3 regions of the Paenibacillus sp. FSL L8-0641 genome follow, and region 2 is predicted to be linked to each of the others. Evidence: predicted binding sites of a transcription regulator. Region 2 holds the regulator's gene; each other region holds the start of a gene.
What was found. The regulator Rex, encoded in region 2, represses fermentation and respiration genes when NADH is low (regulators of the CRP and FNR family bind a similar motif). The targets are predictions, from matches to a motif close to TTGTGAAATATTTCACAA.
Positions count from the first base shown of each region.

Region 1: the regulator Rex is predicted to act here: its motif matches at 4,230-4,247, upstream of lpdD (prenylated flavin chaperone LpdD).
Region 3: the regulator Rex is predicted to act here: its motif matches at 4,217-4,234, upstream of pflB (formate C-acetyltransferase).

Region 1 covers NZ_JBBOUW010000001.1:3,944,419-3,950,565, forward strand. The annotation lists gene MKY16_RS17830 (WIAG-tail domain) at 1-349, opposite strand, end outside; gene fabV (enoyl-ACP reductase FabV) at 539-1,726, shown strand; gene MKY16_RS17840 (DUF1540 domain-containing protein) at 2,023-2,175, shown strand; gene MKY16_RS17845 (hypothetical protein) at 2,329-2,568, opposite strand; gene MKY16_RS17850 (DUF4190 domain-containing protein) at 2,661-3,032, opposite strand; gene MKY16_RS17855 (hypothetical protein) at 3,256-3,843, shown strand; gene lpdD (prenylated flavin chaperone LpdD) at 3,855-4,202, opposite strand; gene MKY16_RS17865 (S8 family serine peptidase) at 4,383-6,147, opposite strand, start outside.
Region 2 covers NZ_JBBOUW010000001.1:3,081,064-3,087,210, forward strand. The annotation lists gene MKY16_RS13685 (AAA family ATPase) at 1-661, opposite strand, end outside; gene MKY16_RS13690 (hypothetical protein) at 654-1,187, opposite strand; gene MKY16_RS13695 (cell wall elongation regulator TseB-like domain-containing protein) at 1,634-2,158, opposite strand; gene MKY16_RS13700 (amidohydrolase) at 2,196-3,497, opposite strand; gene MKY16_RS13705 (redox-sensing transcriptional repressor Rex) at 3,484-4,137, opposite strand; gene dinG (ATP-dependent DNA helicase DinG) at 4,181-6,147, opposite strand, start outside.
Region 3 covers NZ_JBBOUW010000001.1:3,235,588-3,241,734, forward strand. The annotation lists gene MKY16_RS14500 (copper amine oxidase N-terminal domain-containing protein) at 1-892, opposite strand, end outside; gene pflA (pyruvate formate-lyase-activating protein) at 1,112-1,870, opposite strand; gene pflB (formate C-acetyltransferase) at 1,922-4,183, opposite strand; gene adhE (bifunctional acetaldehyde-CoA/alcohol dehydrogenase) at 4,512-6,147, opposite strand, start outside.

The sequences.
Region 1 (6,147 bases), 860 kb from region 2:
CAATTGGATCAGGTTCTGGTTCTGGTTCCGGCTCTAGCTCTATCTCTGGCTCTGGCTCTAGCTCTGGCAGTGGGGGTTCTTCCATCAAAGCTGGAGTCTCCTCAACATCTGCAACCTCAATTTCTTTCTCGTGCAGAGCCTCGACTTCAGGCTCGACAACTGTCTTTAGCTCCGACTCCTCTGTAGTTGGGGGAGGCGGAGAAGCAACTTGATGAAGTCTTGCTTCTGTCTCCCTCTCCGCAGGCAGTGGTTTTGAGCGTTGTATCATACTTAACTCATTCATATCCGGGTCAATTACACGATAGAGCGGCTTTTTGTTTCTGTTGGTTTTTCGGCTCTTGTTCTTCAAGCAGCTCTCTCCCTTCTCATGTTTATCGTTACAGCATCATATGCAGACCCTTAGGCACTTGCCACCCTGTACAGAGATTCACTTTTGGGTAAAAAGGATACTTACTAAAATCCACGTTTGAAAAAAAATAGTTAAAAGTTAAAATAGTAAGGGTGAAGATCGCTACAAGAAGAGAGGAATTACAATAACATGATTATCAAACCAAGAACACGTGGCTTTATCTGCACCACTGCTCATCCGGTGGGCTGTGCCCAACATGTTCAGGAGCAAATTGACTATGTACAGGCCCGTCCTGCTATCCAAGGCCCCCGTAATGTACTTGTAATCGGGGCATCTGCCGGATATGGATTGGCTTCTCGCATTACTGCCGCCTTCGGTGCGCGTGCCAATACAATTGGCGTGTATCGTCCTAGCAATGCTACGGCTACACGCACAGCATCGGCAGGCTGGTACAATTCTGCTGCATTTGAAAAAGCCGCTCAGGAAGCTGGGCTTAAATCCTTAAGCGTGACAGGAGATGCCTTCTCGGATGAGGTCAAAGCCAAAACGGTGGAAGCCATTCGCGAAGAACTGGGACAAGTCGATCTAGTGGTTTATAGTGTCGCTTCAGGTCGCCGTACAAATCCCCGCACAGGCGAAACGTTTAATTCCGTGCTTAAACCTATTGGTAAGCCTTACACAAACAAGACCGTTAACTTCCACACCGGGGAAGTCAGCAGCGTGACGCTCGAACCCGCAACAGAAGAAGAGGTACAAGGAACTGTAGAAGTTATGGGCGGTGAGGACTGGAAATTGTGGATTGACGCCTTGCGTGCTGGCGGCGTGCTCGCCGATACTGCAACGACCTTCTCTTTTTCGTACATCGGTTCAGATATTACACAAGCCATCTACAGAGAGGGCAGTATCGGAAGTGCAAAGGATCATCTGGAGGAGACAGCACGTCAGCTGAACGATCAGCTGAAAGTTACAGGCGGACGCGCCTTCGTCGCAGTCACCAAAGGACTCGTTACCCAATCAAGCTCCGCTATCCCTGTCGTTCCTCTGTATATTTCTGCTTTATATAAGGTAATGAAGGAAAAAGGGCTGCATGAAGGGTGCGTAGAACAGAGCTACCGCCTGTTTGCTGAGCGTCTGTACGCACCAGAAACTCCTGTAGATGAAGAAGGACGTATTCGCATTGATGATTGGGAACTGCGCGAAGACGTGCAGGCAGAGGTTGAGAAGATATGGGAGGCGCTGACGACCAACAATATCTACGAATTGTCAGATCTTGAAGGATATCGTCGCGAATTTTTCCAACTGTTCGGCTTTGAGTTCGAAGGTGTGGACTATGATGCTGATATTGATCCCATCATAAATATTCCTAACGTGCGCTAAGTCTTTTAGTGCTGTCCCTATGTTAGAAAAACAAAAAAAGCTGTTCTCCAGCAGAGAAACATTTCGTTCTGCATGGAGGACAGCTTTTGTTTTTAATTAAAAGGGACACTTATGTCCGCTTTGAACTGCAAATGATGCTATCATTGCAATTTTAAATTTCATTTGATATTGTACAGGTAGGCATAGCAAAATCCCTCTTCCTAACAAGAGGGTAAACACAGTTGGACAAGTCCTACCTTGACTGACCGTGATACTATTTGCTCAGCCCATCACACCCATATAAGGAGGTGCACAACATGGCAAAAGACGTTCTGTGTGAAGTCAACTCTTGTACGTACTGGGCCCAAGAGAATAAATGCAGCGCTAGCTCCATTTACATCGTAAGCAACAGACCAGAAGACACTCACAAGTCTGAAGAAACAGACTGCAAAACCTTCGAAGCCAAGTAAATCTTTGATTTCAAGCCTAGCTTTATAATGAAGGAGCCCATGCCCGGGTTCCTTCTTTCTTATGATATTCTAACAAGAATGATAATTATTATCAAGTCCTTTTTCGGTACAGAAAAGCGCTTTTCGCTTGTATACAATCATTTCTCTGCTACTTTATAAATCCACGCTGAAAAGGACACTGCTGTTCTCTCTAAAGACAAAAAAAGAAGCGTCGCTCTGAACGATTCGCTTCTTGTGCTTGACCTTTTGTAATTGTTCCTGCTTGGTCGGCTTCATTCGTATGTGCTGTGAAATCTCGCCATAATGGTCATTTGTTTTGCGGCTCTGTGCCGCGCAATAGATTCCAGCGCGTTTTGCCTTGCTTAGCGCTTTTTGTGTTTGAGTACGTGCCATACGGCTTCACTCTCCTTCATTGGACTCCTTTTATCATAGCATCCAATAGTCAAATCGTGAATGGTTTGTCTGACTCAAGCATTCTCAATTCATTAAATGTCTGAAAAAATATCCGGATCGCCACTGGAGGCCGCTACAATAAAAACAATAACTATAAAAATGATGATCAGTGTATAAATCAGTGTACCGATAATACTACATACCAGTCCAGCAATGGCCATACCTCTGCCTTGCTCGCCATGACGGTTAATTTCCTTCAGGGAAAGACTGGACAAAATAATACCCACAATTCCGATAATCAACCCAATATAGGGAATGACAACAGATAAAATCCCGAGCACCATCGAGGCAACAGCTTTACTATTGGTAGGTGGAACTACTGGGGGCGGGTTAAATGGGGCGTTATAATCGTTCGTCTCCTGAAAAGGATCGGAAGATCGAGGCTCCTTGTACAAATCACTCATCTGTTAAATTCAACTCCAATACGAAAAATAGCAATTATATAAGTTCTAGGGTACCACAATCTTACAAATCAGGACAGTACTTATTTCGAATTTTTAAATTAGAACGTTAAAAAGAAGAAACATAGCGATATTAGCACTTTTTGAGGTAACTGGGCATACAGTATTTTACCTGTTACAGATCAATTGTGCTCCATGAGAGCATCCTGCCAAGGAGGTCGGAGCTATGCTATATCGTGCAACATCCCACAGAAAGCGCTCGCCTCACAAACGTTTAAATGCAAACACACTTAGGATAATATCCACTGCCATGCTGCCATTTTACAAAGCTATAGCAACTCGCCGTGCGTTTGCAGTTCAATGGTCACGAGCTGTCGTTCAGGCGAATTTGGATCGGATGAAATCCCTTCTCTGCTCAGTAGCTCCATTTGCCGCCAAACAAGGCTTAGGCACGAATGGCATCGGCTACTTTATTTCCTTTTTAGCTCAGCCACCGATGCTCTATTATACGAATGGAACAACGATTCCACCGGGGACTGTGCAGTTTACATTTGAGCCGAGAGTTCATCGCGCCATCGCAAAAGCCGTTTTTCCGCTGTATCGCGAATTGGCACGTAATCCATGTTTTGCTTCTGCCTTAGCCAAAGCGATCAACAGACAAGACCAGCGTGCAGTTCATGTCATGATCCGTAGTTTGATTCCATCCTCTGCGCTGAAATCCGTACAAATTGAGGACGATGGCTTTGCATTGCTTTTTAAGTATTCCTTTAGTAAATACCCCTATCGCAATCTGCTCTTTCGAGAGTTCACTTAAAAAGGTTGCTACTAGCGTGCTTGCTTGAGTTCTCCAATGAGCTCTTTTCCCAGTTGTATGGCCATATCTGTCAGCACTCGGATTTCGTCCTTGGATGCATGGTCCAAATGTGTCCCGCAGCAAATGGCAAAATTGCCCGCAAACTCTTTTCGTAAGCGAACTGCAATTTCTTCGGTAATATAAAACTCCTTGTGATTTTGCAATTGCACAGTTTGAATCGGCTCGAGTCTGGCCCCTGCTGTAATCGTTCCCAAATGGGGCTGATCACCGCCAGAAATGAGTACAACGATATCTTCCCCCATAAAATAGGCATCCAGTACAAGACGGATACGTCCGCTTTCTTTTTGCAAATGAATCATAGGATCCTCTCCTGCTAAAAAATATTATTGTGAAACGATTCACTTTATAGAGTTCTACTCATTGTATCGCTTCTTGAACAGTTCGACAATTTAAAAATGGCCCACAGCAGCCTATAAACCGTAGCTTGCTGTGGGCCTTCATTGTTATTCTAAAACAAGCATTCCATTTCCTACTGGGTGTTAACGGATCGTGATCGTATGCACAGTCTTACCGCTTGCGCCGTCATTATCCGTCACCGTTAGCTCCACGGTATACGTTCCAGCTGTGGTGAATTTATGCTTCACCTTGGAACCGACCGCCGTATCACCATCCCCAAAATTCCAGCTGTAACTGACGATCTCACCGTCTACATCACGGGAAGCTTTGGCGTTAAATTGTACATTTTTGTTCTTCTTAGCTGATTCGTTAGCCTGAATAATGGCTACTGGCTTTTCATTGGATGTAGGTGGATTCGGATCAGGGTTCTGTCCTCCACCATTGGTTACATACAATCTTCCCGGCGCCTCCGTCTCCACTTCATTTCCCGCTGCATCTCTTACCCGGATCACGATGACTCCGCCTTCCAGGTTCAGGGAAGATGAAGTAAAATAAGTACCTTCATAGTGGCCTGACGAAGTCTCATTTAATGGAATATCGTTGCGGCCCAAAGTGGACAGGTTGAAAGGCAGCTCCACATGGAAGGACGCCTCCAAACCGGATGCACTGTCAAAGGATACTCGTACCGGCTGCCCCGGGGTAATACGCACATCCTCAGCAGGGCTAATGTTTTCAAGCTTCGGTAGAGCTGTATCGACATACACCGAGCGCGTAACGGTTGTTTCGTTTTCGGCAAGATCCTTGGCCGTCACCGTAATTTGATTTTCACCTTCGTTGATAAGCAATCGCTTGTTAAAGGTGCCGTCACTTCCAAATTCAGCTGGCTCGCCGTTAATCGTCAAATCGGTGAGGAATTCGTCATACACCGTACCGGTGACGCTCACGACACCCGCATTCGTACGGGCTCCTTCATCTGGCGAAGTCAGGATCAGACCCGGTTTAGTCTGGTCAAGTGTCACGACCACCGGTTCGGAACGATCCGTTATTTTGCCGTATACCGCTGCTTGGACACTTAGCGGATTAGCACCTGGTTGAAGATCAACCGACAAACTGAACTGGCGATCCTTCACCTTCGTTGTGCCAGCCAGCTCCTTACCGTTAAAAAGCTGAATATCGGCTCCTTCTGCCGGAGAAGTTCCTGTTACGGTAATCGTCTCTTCCTGCGTATAGGTAGCCTTCGTAGGAGTCGTAATCGTTGGAGCATTCACCGGATATCTGACGATAGCCCGGATCATGTAGTTCCCTTCCTCCTCAGGTGATTGGCTCCATGCGCCGCTTACACCTTGCCAGCTTCGAAGCGCATTGGGACTGCTTTCATCTGTAGCAAGACCCGGCGACTGTGTGCCTACAGCAGACTGTGTATATACGATGTAGAAGTCACCTTGAACCGTCACCGGCTCTGGGAGCTGCACCGTCGTCCATTGTGTCTCATCCCGAACGGCAGTCCCGTCGAATGGACCAGCCAACAATCGTCCAGGTGCTCCTGCCGCACCGGAGGCGTCATAGACAGAATATTGGAATGCCGTTCCTCCCGGATTTGGGAAAGCAGAGTTCCAGAACAAAAGCGATGCTCCTGTCACTTGAGCCACTTCCGACTCAGGCGTCATTCTGACTGCCCATGAATTGCCTGCCGCGTTAAAGGCTCTAGCATTTTCTCCTGTCCCGTCATCGTAGGCAATGCCTCCTTGGAACCCGATGAAAGGTTTCAACGTGATATTCGCTTCCACACTACCGTTCGGAGGAGCAGTAACGGATACACTGTCGCTATAATAATTCTCAGCTGAAATGGACAATGTGTATGTTCCTTCCAGCACGTCCAGCGTAAATTCTCCAGCCTCATTCGTCTCT
Region 2 (6,147 bases):
TTGCCGCAATGATCAAAATCCGCGGTGTATCTACCGAATAAATACCATCCATTTCTGTCAGCAACTGATTCAAAGTCTGATCATATTCTCGTTGCTGTCCACCCTCACGTTTACCACCAATAACGTCGATTTCGTCAATAAAAATAATTGCATTTTCCTTCTTTTCCTTGGCTGCACGAGTACGTGCCTCCCTGAACAACTCACGAACACGACCTGCTCCAACACCAACGTACATTTCAACAAATTCACTACCTGAGGCTGCAACAAAAACAGAATTAGTATAGTGTGCCGCTGCCTTAGCCATCAGTGTTTTTCCTGTTCCCGGAGGACCTGTGAGCAAAACGCCTTTTAATGGACGGATACCAAACTTGGAGATTTCATCATGTCGATTCAAAAAATCCAAGGCCTCACGCAGCTCCTGCTTAGCGCTTTCTTGCCCACCGATTTCCTCAAAAGTCAGCTTGTCCGGGCCATTTTTTTTACGTTTACGTTCTTGCCCAGCACCTACGGCCAAGCCTCCACGAGCATGCATGAGCATTAACAAGCCGCTGAACATCACACCAGCAACTAGAAGAGGGATAATATTTACCCCAATAAAAACGAGAAATATAATGGTTACCGGCACAATGCCGATTAATATTTCCTTGATCCATCTAGGCATTAGGCCATACCCCCATCTGCTGAGATTGACGTGGCAAAACGATAAACTTGGTCGCTTTCCCTTCGCTGAGTCGGATATAGACATTGTTCGAATCCATGTCGGTATCAGCTTTGATACCCGTCTTTTTCTTTTTCATATGCTCAACTGTAGATGAAATTTGAGTATACTTTCTATTTTCCATCGCTTCGGCTACAGGAAACATAGCCTCAGACCACCATTGATTCAGTGCTGTATTGGAACGGTCTGCAATATCGAGCTTAATGGTGCGGCTGCCAATGATGGATTGTCCTTTTTGCTTAACTACATCGACCAATCCGGCCACATCCGCCTGCGGTTTGAGATCTAGTTTCAATACAACCTGATCCTGTTTAATATCTATTTGAGCGCTTGTCACGCCTGGATATTGAGAAACCAGTTTTTCCAGAGGACTTTGCATTGTAACCTGACGGTAAATGAACCATCCCCCAAATAGCAGCAAAGCTGCCAAAACTGCCGCCACAACGATAGGAACTGCACGCAATTTCAAACAACATCCTCCTCTCAAAATGTAAAACTCAGAAGAAACGGGACGAATGTCAACAAACAACCAAATTGCATGATCTTACAGTGATCAGCAATTCTTTTTTCTATCATTTTTGTCTATCACTTATAAAATATAGTATATCATAACGTATATCTAAAATCGAAGGCAATGTGTGGAGGAGTTGTGATGAGGCAAAATCTTTGGTTATGGTGGAGGTGGGACGCTGCGTGTAGGATTTGATCTTACGATCGCTGTTGCCCGCCATAAAGATGAATTTGCCTTAGGAGAGAAGTTGGGTAGGTAAAGATGCTTCGCTGGCATTCAGCTCATCTTTACGGCATAGCAAGACTAAAAGACGTAAATACGAATTTCATCGCATTTACGTCTTTTTCTTGAGCTTTTAATCATTTACTAGTCATTCATTCCACATCTGCTGATCCTCAACCAGCTCAGTTATTGGGCAAAGTATACTTTACCCCCGTCGCTCCCCCATCTGAAAAACGGTAAAAGGCATAGTAATGATGGCTTCCATCATCGTAAAACAGCTGCCACACATATTCGCCATTGAACACACTCGGCTGGAGGCTTACAATTTTTACACCTGGAAGCTGCTGCTGAATTAGCGACGTCATTTTTTGCTCGTCGACTCCGTTCTTCAGCAGCTCGGTATGAACACCGCTATTATCTGCGGCAGGTACGTTAGGTTGTCCCTCCACTTTTTGAAAAGGAACCCATACCATTATATTTTCATTCTGTGCATTTTTCCCTTGAACCACCCAATATACCTGATCCCACACAGACTTCCATGTTTGAGTCGTGCTAACCAGACCACCTGATTGCTTGGCCTTAATGATAGCGGCATTTTTCTCAGCCACCTGGTCTTGAGTAACATAGGAATAATACCAGAAAATGCTGACCAGGATCAGTATCACGGCCAAAATGGCGACCGCTATCCATTTTTTCTTATTTTTCAAACCCGTGCTTCCTCTCTAAGGGGATGTGACACCTGAATTAGCGCGACAGCAGCCCTTCAAAGGCGGCTTGTGCCTCATGTTTGATACGTTCCTCGTCCATAGTCAGGCATTCGCCGTTTTTCACAACCTGACGACCGTCTACCCACACATGAGCCACGTCCTTGGCGCTTGCAGAGTATACCGCATGGGAAATAAGATCTGTACGCGGCAAGAAATGTGCCTGATTCAGATCCAACGCGATAAAGTCAGCCTTGTTGCCTGCTGCCAACGCTCCTACTTCTTTTAAACCAATCGACTTTGCACCGTATTCCGTTGCCAGACGCAGCGCTTCACTTGCAGGAACTGCCGTAGGGTCACCGGATACACCCTTGTGAATAAGTGCTGCCAGACGCATTTCCTCGAACATATCCAGGTTATTATTGCTGGCAGGACCATCCGTTCCGAGAGAAACCGTAACCCCTGCACGCAGCAATTCAGGCACTCTTGCCACACCACTTGCCAGCTTCAAGTTGCTGCCAGGATTGTGGGAAACCGCTACACCACGTTCTGCCAGTAAAGCTATTTCTTCGTCGTTCAAATGAACGCCATGGGCAACAAGCGAAGGACGGGAGAAAAAGCCAAGCTTATCCAAGTGTGCAACCGGACGCAAACCGTAGTCGCGTACGTTTTGCTCCACTTCGGCGATCGTCTCAGACATGTGCGTATGCAGTGGCAAGTCCAGATCATGCGCAGCTTGTACGAATTTTTCAATAAACGCAGGTGGACATGTATATGGCGCGTGCGGAGACATCATCGTAGTAATACGCCCGTCTGCTTTACCGTGCCAGTTACGTGCAAAAGTCACGGCCTCTGCCAGCTTGATTCGCTGTTCTTCCTCCGAACATAGTCCAATTGCTCCACGCATCAGACTTGCACGAATACCTGACTCTTCAGCCACACGAGCCACTTCATCCATATGATCGTACATATCGAGGAAGGTTGTTGTTCCACCTTTCAGCATTTCCAGCACAGACAAGGACGTACCCCAGTACACGTCTGTAGATGTAAACTTGGCTTCCATAGGCCACATTTTTTCCTGAAGCCATACTTGAAGTGCCAAATCATCTCCATGCCCACGCAGTAGAGACATCGCCGCATGACCATGAGTATTGATCAGACCAGGTAAAAACAATAGCCCTTTACCATCGATCGCTTCCGTCTCTTCCTCACCCGCAGGCAAGGTTTCGCCAATATAAGTAATACGACTATCCTCCACAATCATAAAACCATGGACTACCCCTGCTTCTGGTCCATTTACTGCAAAAGATCCGTTTTTAATCATCCATTTATTCACTGTCATATTGTGCTTCTTCCTTTCCGTCCTCCAAATAATAAGCGAGGCTAAGCAAATCAGTTGTAAAGTCTGTGGCATGAATCCGAATGTTGGCTGGTGCCTTGAGAGTAGTCGGTGCAAAGTTCAGGATCGCTCCAATTCCGCTATCAATAAGCCTATCAGCCACGTGCTGTGCTTCAAAATCAGGTACGGTAATAATCCCGATTCGAATGTTTTTTTCTTTCACAGTCGCTTCCAGTTCATCCATCGGTTGCACGACCAATGTATTGATCTTGGTTCCTACCTTATCCGGAAACGCATCAAATACCGCCACAATCTTCATATTGTCTTTTAAATAAGCGTTATAATTCGAAAGGGCTTGCCCCAGATTACCCGCTCCGACCAAGACTACATTAATTTGTTGGTCGATTTTCAGGATATGGCGTATTTTCTCAATGAGATAAGAAACATCATAACCAATACCCTTCCGACCAAAATCTCCAAAATAAGCAAGATCTTTACGGATTTGGGCCGGGTTTAAATCTAGCCTCTGTCCCAACTCTTGAGAAGAGACCGTAGCCACCTCCCGTTTGTGCAGTGCATTCAGATAACGTAAATATACGGGTAACCTCCGTACGACAGCCTCTGAAATTTTATCTGATTTCATACTTGCTCCCCCTAATTGTAACGAACATACTTATGTCCGTCCGTTATGCCTCTGTCTCCGGGGCGGATTGGAGCCATTCGGCGATGCGGGGCACCATTTGCTCCGATGGCATATGCTCCATTTTTGGTCCCGGTAACGAGTACAAAAAGTGCTTTCCGTAATAGGATTCAATCACACGCGTATCATAAACGATAACTACCCCGTGGTCGTTCGCTGTACGTACCAACCGACCAAATCCCTGTTTGAAGCGAATGACCGCTTGCGGTACAGACAGCTTCATAAATGGATTCTTCTTCTGCTGCTGGAGCAGTTCGCTTTTTGCCTCCAGCAGCGGGTGATTCGGCGGTTGAAACGGCAAGCGAACAATGGCTAGACAAGTCAGAGCCTTCCCCGGAATATCGACGCCTTCCCAGAAGCTGCTGGTTCCCAGCAATACAGAAGCTTTCGCTTCCTGAAACCGGCGGGTTAGCTTGCTGCGACTTCCACTGTCCACGCCTTGTCCCAGCACAGTAATTTCGCTGGATGCTAAGGCCTCTTTGAGCGGCTCATACACTTGCCGGAGCATCCGATAGGACGTAAACAGAACGAGCATTCTCCCCCGCGTCGCCTGAGCAGTCGCTCCTAGAGAGCTAACGAGCATATCTACAAAATGTGCATCTCCTACACTGCCCTTCACACTTGGGAAATCCCGTGGAATAACCAGCAACACCTGATCCCTGTAATTAAAGGGTGACGGGAGCTGCGAAGTCATCAGCCGCTCTTGATCTGCGGCCTCCTGTAAGCCGAGCTGATCGATCATGTACTGAAACGACTTATCTACCGACAAGGTAGCAGAAGTCAGAATAATGCTTCTTTTTTTGTCAAAAAACATTTCTTTCAACTGGCGGCTCACATCGACGGGTACCGCATAAAATTGCAATGATTTACTACGGAATTGCCCGCTCGCCTCGAGCCAGTATACGGTTGTTTCATCATCGAGTCGGATAAAAAAGCGCAAATTTTCTCGAATCCCCGCCAAATCCTTGAGCAGACCCGTGATATCTGTAATAAGGCTATCCGCCGCATAATCGTCATGTTCTTCCTTGACGTCCAGCATCAGCTTGTCGCCCTTGCGCAAAATTTCGCTCATCGTTACATATAGCTGATTTTCCAAAGCTCCCGCCTGATCCCACTTTGCAGGCTTGGCCGAAGGTTTGAGACGGGAAGAAAACTGTCCTGTTTCACCCGGTGTCGCATCACTTCGCTCCGGCAACATGCCAAACAGTTTGTCGCTTAGCAGGTCCCAAGTTTCCTTCACCTCTAACACGAGCGGATACAGCTGATCAATGGTTGAGGCCCAATCTGCCGACTTCTCGTGCCCCGATTTCGCCAACTGTTGACGAAGTGAAGGCAGTTGTCCATTCTTGCTGTCTTTGAACAGTCGCGTCAGTGTATGCACGAGTGTGAAATATTTCATATGCATACCTAGGTGTTTACCAGCTACTTCCTCCAGGTGATGGGCTTCATCTATCACCAGATGTTCATAGCTCGGCAACAACTGATGACTGGCTTTGACGTCTGTGAACAACTTAGAGTGATTCGTAATAACAACATCCGCTATTCCTGCTTCATGGCGTGCACGATGATAATAACATTTGCGGAACCATGGGCAAGAACGACCAAGACAGGACTCTGAATCACTCGCCACCGTTTCCCAGAAATCCCCTCCACGGTTGCTCAGATTCAGTTCTTCATCATCACCGGTTTCTGTTAACGTCAACCAGACGATCATCTGAGCCGCTGTAATTAAATCTTCCTTCGGTGTAGCGAAGTCTCTTCTGTTTATTTTATGTTCAAACTTACGCAGACACAAATAATGTCCCCGACCCTTGAAAATAGCTGCCCGAAACGGAAACGGAATCACCTTGGTCAGCATCGGAATGTCGCGCTCGCGTAACTGTTCCTGCAGGTTGATCGTATGTGTACTCACCATAACGCGCTGTCCCTTTTTCACACTGTGATACAGCGATG
Region 3 (6,147 bases), 150 kb from region 2:
AATAGGTAACTACATATGTACCCGGCTCCTGAAATACGTCCTGCTTACCTTCCCAACGTTGGTTCACAATCGGTAGACCTGTAGGAGAAGATTCCTTCGTCAAATACGTAACTTGGGTTTCGCCCGCATAGATATCTTTTTGCTGAACCGTGAAGGAAGCTTTAGGCTTCTGATTCAAATCCATGATAACTTGTTTAGTCGTATTATTCACAGTATAAGGAATATTTAAGGCCTGTGTAATCGAGGTCAACGGCACCATAAATACGTTCTTTTGCTGAAAAGCCGGTCCCTTCATTTGTCTGGCTTCACCGTTAACCGTATAAACCTTGCTGTCTGTTTTGAAGCGCATGACATTTGTTCCTTGTGTGATTACGGTTTCTTTGGTGGCAGTGTCATAACTAAACTGCAATCCGACACGGCTGACAAGTGAACGGATAGCTACATAGGAAACTCCGTCCTTAACAGTCATCGGCTGAGTTGCCGTATATACCTGTCCGTTTTGTTCCATTTTCGCGCTGTTTAAATACAAAATCAGTTGATTAGCCCCCATGTTTGTTGGAGCTCCACCAGGATTGGTGATCGTTCCGTCTCCACCGTATACATCATTGGATACGTTCGATCCGTTGGTTGTATCCGTAGGTAGGCCAGTCAATGGATCATTGGTTACGCCTGTGTTATCTGGTGTTACCGTGTTGTTTTGTGTGCCTGTTCCCTCTTGAGCTCCGATACTATTCTGAACGCTGGAATCAGCAACATTGGTCTGAGCCTGCTGTGCGCTAACCGAATCGGTGGATTGAACGGTTGTTGATGCTGCTTCTGCTCCTACAGGGGCTACTGCGGCCACCTGAGCTACCGCCAAAGCGGTGAGCATGGTCCATTTCTTGAAATTCATTGTCTGTCTCCTTCTATCACCAAATTATTATCATTCCCGTAAAAAGTCATACTATTAGACGCGTCAGTTGTTAAAAAGTTTCTGGAAATTTTGCTTATCATGAAAAAAAGGGAACTTTCTCCTGTGACTGCAAAAAATTCAACAACAAAAAACCGCCACCCATCTGACCTGATGTGGCGGCGGCTTCATTACTAAGAAATAGCTTTTGCACCATTTACATTATGATGGACGACAGACAGCATTCTTTCCTGCAGTCTCCAGACGACCCTCTTCAATGAGTCGGTAAGCCCGTTGAACTTCTTCGTCTGTAGGAGATGGAACTCCCTCCAACGGATACTCCTTACCGAGCATTTCCCACTTGTAAACACCCATTTGATGGTAAGGTAAAATTTCGAATTTCTCGACTCCGTTCAACGTTCCGATAAACCGTCCCAAATTCAATAAATCTTGCTCGTCATCATGAATACCCGGTACAAATACGTGTCTAATCCACATTTTACGCCCTTGCTCAGACAACCAGCGAGCTGTGCTTAGCATACGGTCGTTGGACTTGCCTGTAAGCTTAATATGCTTGTCGTTGTCAATATGCTTAATATCAAGTAACACCAAGTCTGTTACGTCCAGCAGATCATGGATACGGCCCGCATCATTAAAGCCATTACTGTCCAGTGTCGTGTGCAAATTCCAGCGACGTTTCACTTCTTTGAACAGCTCTGCTACAAAATGAGCTTGCAATGTCGGTTCTCCACCGGATACGGTCAATCCGCCTCCCGAAGAACGGTAATAGGCTAAATACGGTTCAATTTCAGCCAATACTTCCTCTAGGGTCATTGGATTGCCTTCATTCAAGGCCCAAGTGTCCGGATTATGGCAATACTGACATTTCAACAAGCATCCTTGCATAAAGAGCACGAAGCGGATGCCGGGACCATCGACGGTCCCGAAGGTTTCCAATGAGTGTATGTGTCCTTTCAACATGTTGCATCATCCTTCCCGCATCCGCTATGCGTGCGTCATTGTAATACTTATTTACATTGTACCGTGGAAAGTACGGTTAATAACATCCAATTGTTGTTCACGAGTCAGCTTGATAAAGTTAACGGCATAACCGGAAACACGGATCGTCAGCTGTGGATAGTTTTCTGGGTGTTCCATTGCATCCAACAGTTGTTCGCGAGCAAACACATTGACATTCAGATGATGTGCGTGGCTTCCAAAATAGCCATCCATCATCGAAACAAGGTTTGTTTTGCGTGTTTCTTCTTCTTTACCCAGTGCTTTAGGCACGATAGAGAAGGTGTTCGAGATACCATCCAGACTGTGTTCATAAGGCAATTTGGCTACGGAACTCAGAGATGCCAAAGCACCTTTTTTATCACGGCCGTGCATTGGGTTTGCCCCTGGTGCAAACGGTTCGCCTGCTTTACGTCCATCCGGTGTTGTACCTGTTTTCTTACCATACACCACGTTAGAAGTAATAGTCAGTACAGATTGAGTAGGAAGCGCATTACGATAAGCTTTATGCTTGCGAATCATGCTCATGAAGCTCTCTACCAGTTCCACAGCGATGTTATCTACACGGTCATCGTTGTTACCGTAGCAAGGGTATTCGCCTTCAATTTCAAAGTCAACAGCAATCCCTTTTTCGTTACGGATTGGTTTAACTTTTGCAAATTTAATGGCACTCAAGGAGTCGGTAGCAACTGACAGACCCGCAATACCACAAGCCATGGTGCGGAGAATATCTCGATCATGCAACGCCATTTCAATTCGTTCGTAGCTATATTTATCATGCATGTAGTGAATAACATTCAAAGTGTTCATGTACAGTTTTGCCAACCATTCCATCATAGGTTTGAAGCGACTCAACACTTCTTCATAATCCAGAACTTCACCTGTAATGGCTGGGAATTCAGGCCCTACTTGGACGCCAGATTTTTCATCTTTACCACCGTTAATTGCGTACAGCAGAGCTTTGGCCAAGTTAGCACGAGCACCAAAGAATTGCATTTGTTTACCGATTTTCATTGCCGATACACAACAAGCAATACCATAGTCGTCTCCATAAATCGGACGCATCAGATCGTCATTCTCGTACTGAATGGAGCTAGTTTCAATAGAAACTTTCGCACAATATTTTTTGAAGCCTTCAGGCAATTTTTCCGACCACAGTACAGTCAGGTTCGGTTCCGGTGCAGGTCCCAGATTGTAGAGGGTGTGCAGGAAACGGAAGCTGTTTTTAGTTACCCGAGTTTCTCCAGTTACGGACATACCACCAATGGACTCAGTAACCCAAGTTGGATCTCCACTGAACAGTTCATTATAGTCAGGTGTGCGCAAGAACTTAACAATACGCAATTTCATAACAAAATGATCGACCAGTTCTTGAGCTTGTTCTTCTGTCATTGTACCCTCTTCCATATCACGTTGAGAGTAAATATCAAGGAAGGAAGATACACGTCCTAAGGACATTGCTGCACCATTTTGTTCTTTGATTGCTGCAAGATATCCAAAATATACCCATTGGAAAGCTTCTTTCGCATTGTTAGCAGGTTTTGAAATATCAAAACCGTGCTCAGCAGCCATTTGTTTCAGTTCATTCAAAGCACGAATTTGCTCGGAGATTTCCTCACGCAGACGAATTACGTCTTCTTCCATGGAATCAACTTCAAGGCTTTTCAGTTGCAGCTTTTTATCTTGGATCAAGAAGTCTGCACCATATAAAGCTACACGACGATAGTCACCGATAATACGACCACGGCCGTATGCATCTGGCAGACCAGTAATGATACCAGCTTTACGAGCTGCTCTCATTTCATCTGTATAAGCGTCAAATACACCTTGGTTGTGAGTTTTACGAATATGAGTGAAGATATCAATGATACTTTCTGGAACTTCAAAACCATAGGCTTTGCAAGCATCAATCATCATTCGAATTCCGCCAAACGGCTGTAAAGAACGTTTGAATGGAGCATCTGTTTGTACACCGACAATTTGCTCTTTATCCCGGTCTAGATAACCCGGTTTATGTGAAATAATAGTGGATGGCGTATTCACGTCTACATCAAGCACGCCGCCGTTTGCCAACTCTTTTTTGGTAAGATCGGATACAATATCCCACAATGCAGTTGTGTTGGCCGTAGGACCAACCAAAAATTCTTCATTGCCAACATAAGGTAAGATATTGGTTTCAATAAAATCGTTGACGTTGACTTCTTTAGTCCATTTGCCTTTTTTAAAACCTCTCCAGCCAGATTGTTGCTCTTGTAATTCTCTCTCAATCACCGACATGTAAATCCCTCCAAATTGTTTGGTCTTCCGGACTTGTGATTTTTTTCACGATAAAGCTATTTCTTGAGCCCGGCCTGTTCACCGATGCCTTACGCTCAGTGTCGGGACCTTTCTTACACCCTTATTGTAGAATAATGATAGAGTGTAGTATGTGACAAAAATCACAATATGAGTGATTTTTGTCACATTATTTTCCCTAGCTTCGCGCCTTTATCCTTAGCCTTGCCGTTCACCTCCCTTCCCAAACCAACAGGCCCTCTATATAGAGAGCCTGCATCGGTATTGAACGAGAAAATGCTTTTTCACAAGCCTCTTCTTACTTATTATATTATTGGTCAAAACGTCCGTAGAAGGCATTGCGATAGACATCAGCCAACTCAGTAACCAGTGGCAACTTAGGATTCGCAGTTGTACATTGATCTTCAAATGCGCGGTCAGCCAGATAATCTACACGTGATTCGAAATCTTTCGCATCGAAACCGATTTGTTGGAACGATTCCTCGATACCGAGTGTTTTGTTCATTTTACGGATCGCTTCGATCAAGCTGTTAACCCCTTCTTCGGTGGTGCGTGCAGGCAGTCCCAGTATGCGCGCGATTTCTGCATAACGCTCATCCGCAACAAAGTGCGAATATTTAGGGAACGAAGCAAATTTTGTCGGTTTTTTCGCATTATAACGAATAACGTGCGGCATCAAAATGGCATTCGTGCGGCCATGCGCTGTATGGTATTGTCCACCCCATTTATGTGCAAGACTGTGGTTGATGCCCAAGAATGCATTAGCAAACGCCATACCAGCAAGTGTGGAAGCATTATGCATTTTTTCACGAGCCAGCTTATCACCGGTCAGAGCCGATTGTTCTAGGTATTGGAATACCAATTGAATGGCTTTAATTGCCAGACCATCTGTGTAGTCATTAGCCATTACGGACACGTAAGCCTCGATAGCATGTGTCAGAACGTCCATACCTGTGTCCGCTACAGCTGTTTTAGGCAGCGAATATACAAACACTGGGTCAATTATTGCCACATCAGGAGTCAACTCATAGTCAGCCAGTGGGTACTTCGTGTCGCCCAGGTTTTTGTCCGTAATTACTGCGAACGATGTAACTTCGGAACCTGTACCCGATGTTGTAGGGATAGCTACAAATTGTGCTTTTTGGCCCAGACGTGGGTACTTGTAAATCCGTTTACGGATATCCATGAATTTTTGTTTTAAGTTATTGAAATCAGTATCTGGATATTCATAGAACATCCACATGCCTTTAGCGGCATCCATTGGCGAACCGCCGCCCAGTGCGATGATGCAATCCGGTTGGAAACGTCTCATCATTTCAGTACCACGTTCTACCGTAACTGTCGATGGATCTGGCTCTACTTCAGAGAACACTTCGATAGCTACTGGTGTTTGGCGCTGATGCAGATAATGAATAACACGATCTACATATCCCAGTTGTACCATCATAGGGTCTGTGATAATAGCTACACGTGTGATATCAGGCATTTTAGCAAGATACTGTGTCGAATTTTTTTCAAAATAGATTTTGGAAGGTACTTTGAACCATTGCATATTCACCGTCCGTTTCGCCACCCTTTTCACATTAATCAGATTGACTGCCGATACGTTCGACGAAGTCGAGTTACGACCGTACGAACCGCAACCAAGTGTCAACGAAGGAAGATTGGTGTTGTAAATGTCGCCAATCGCACCATGTGTGGAAGGTGCATTTACAATGATACGTCCTGTTTGCAAACGGTTTGCAAACCGAGCGATAACATCCTCATCGTTCGAATGAATAGCGGACGAGTGACCCATGCCCCCGAATTCCACGACTTCAGCAGCGCGTTGAATACCTTGTTCCGCATTTTTTACTTTATAGCAAGCCAATACAGGACTCAATTTTTCCGCAGACAATGGGAATTTTGTTCCTACCCCTTCAATCTCAGCGACCAAAATTTTAGTT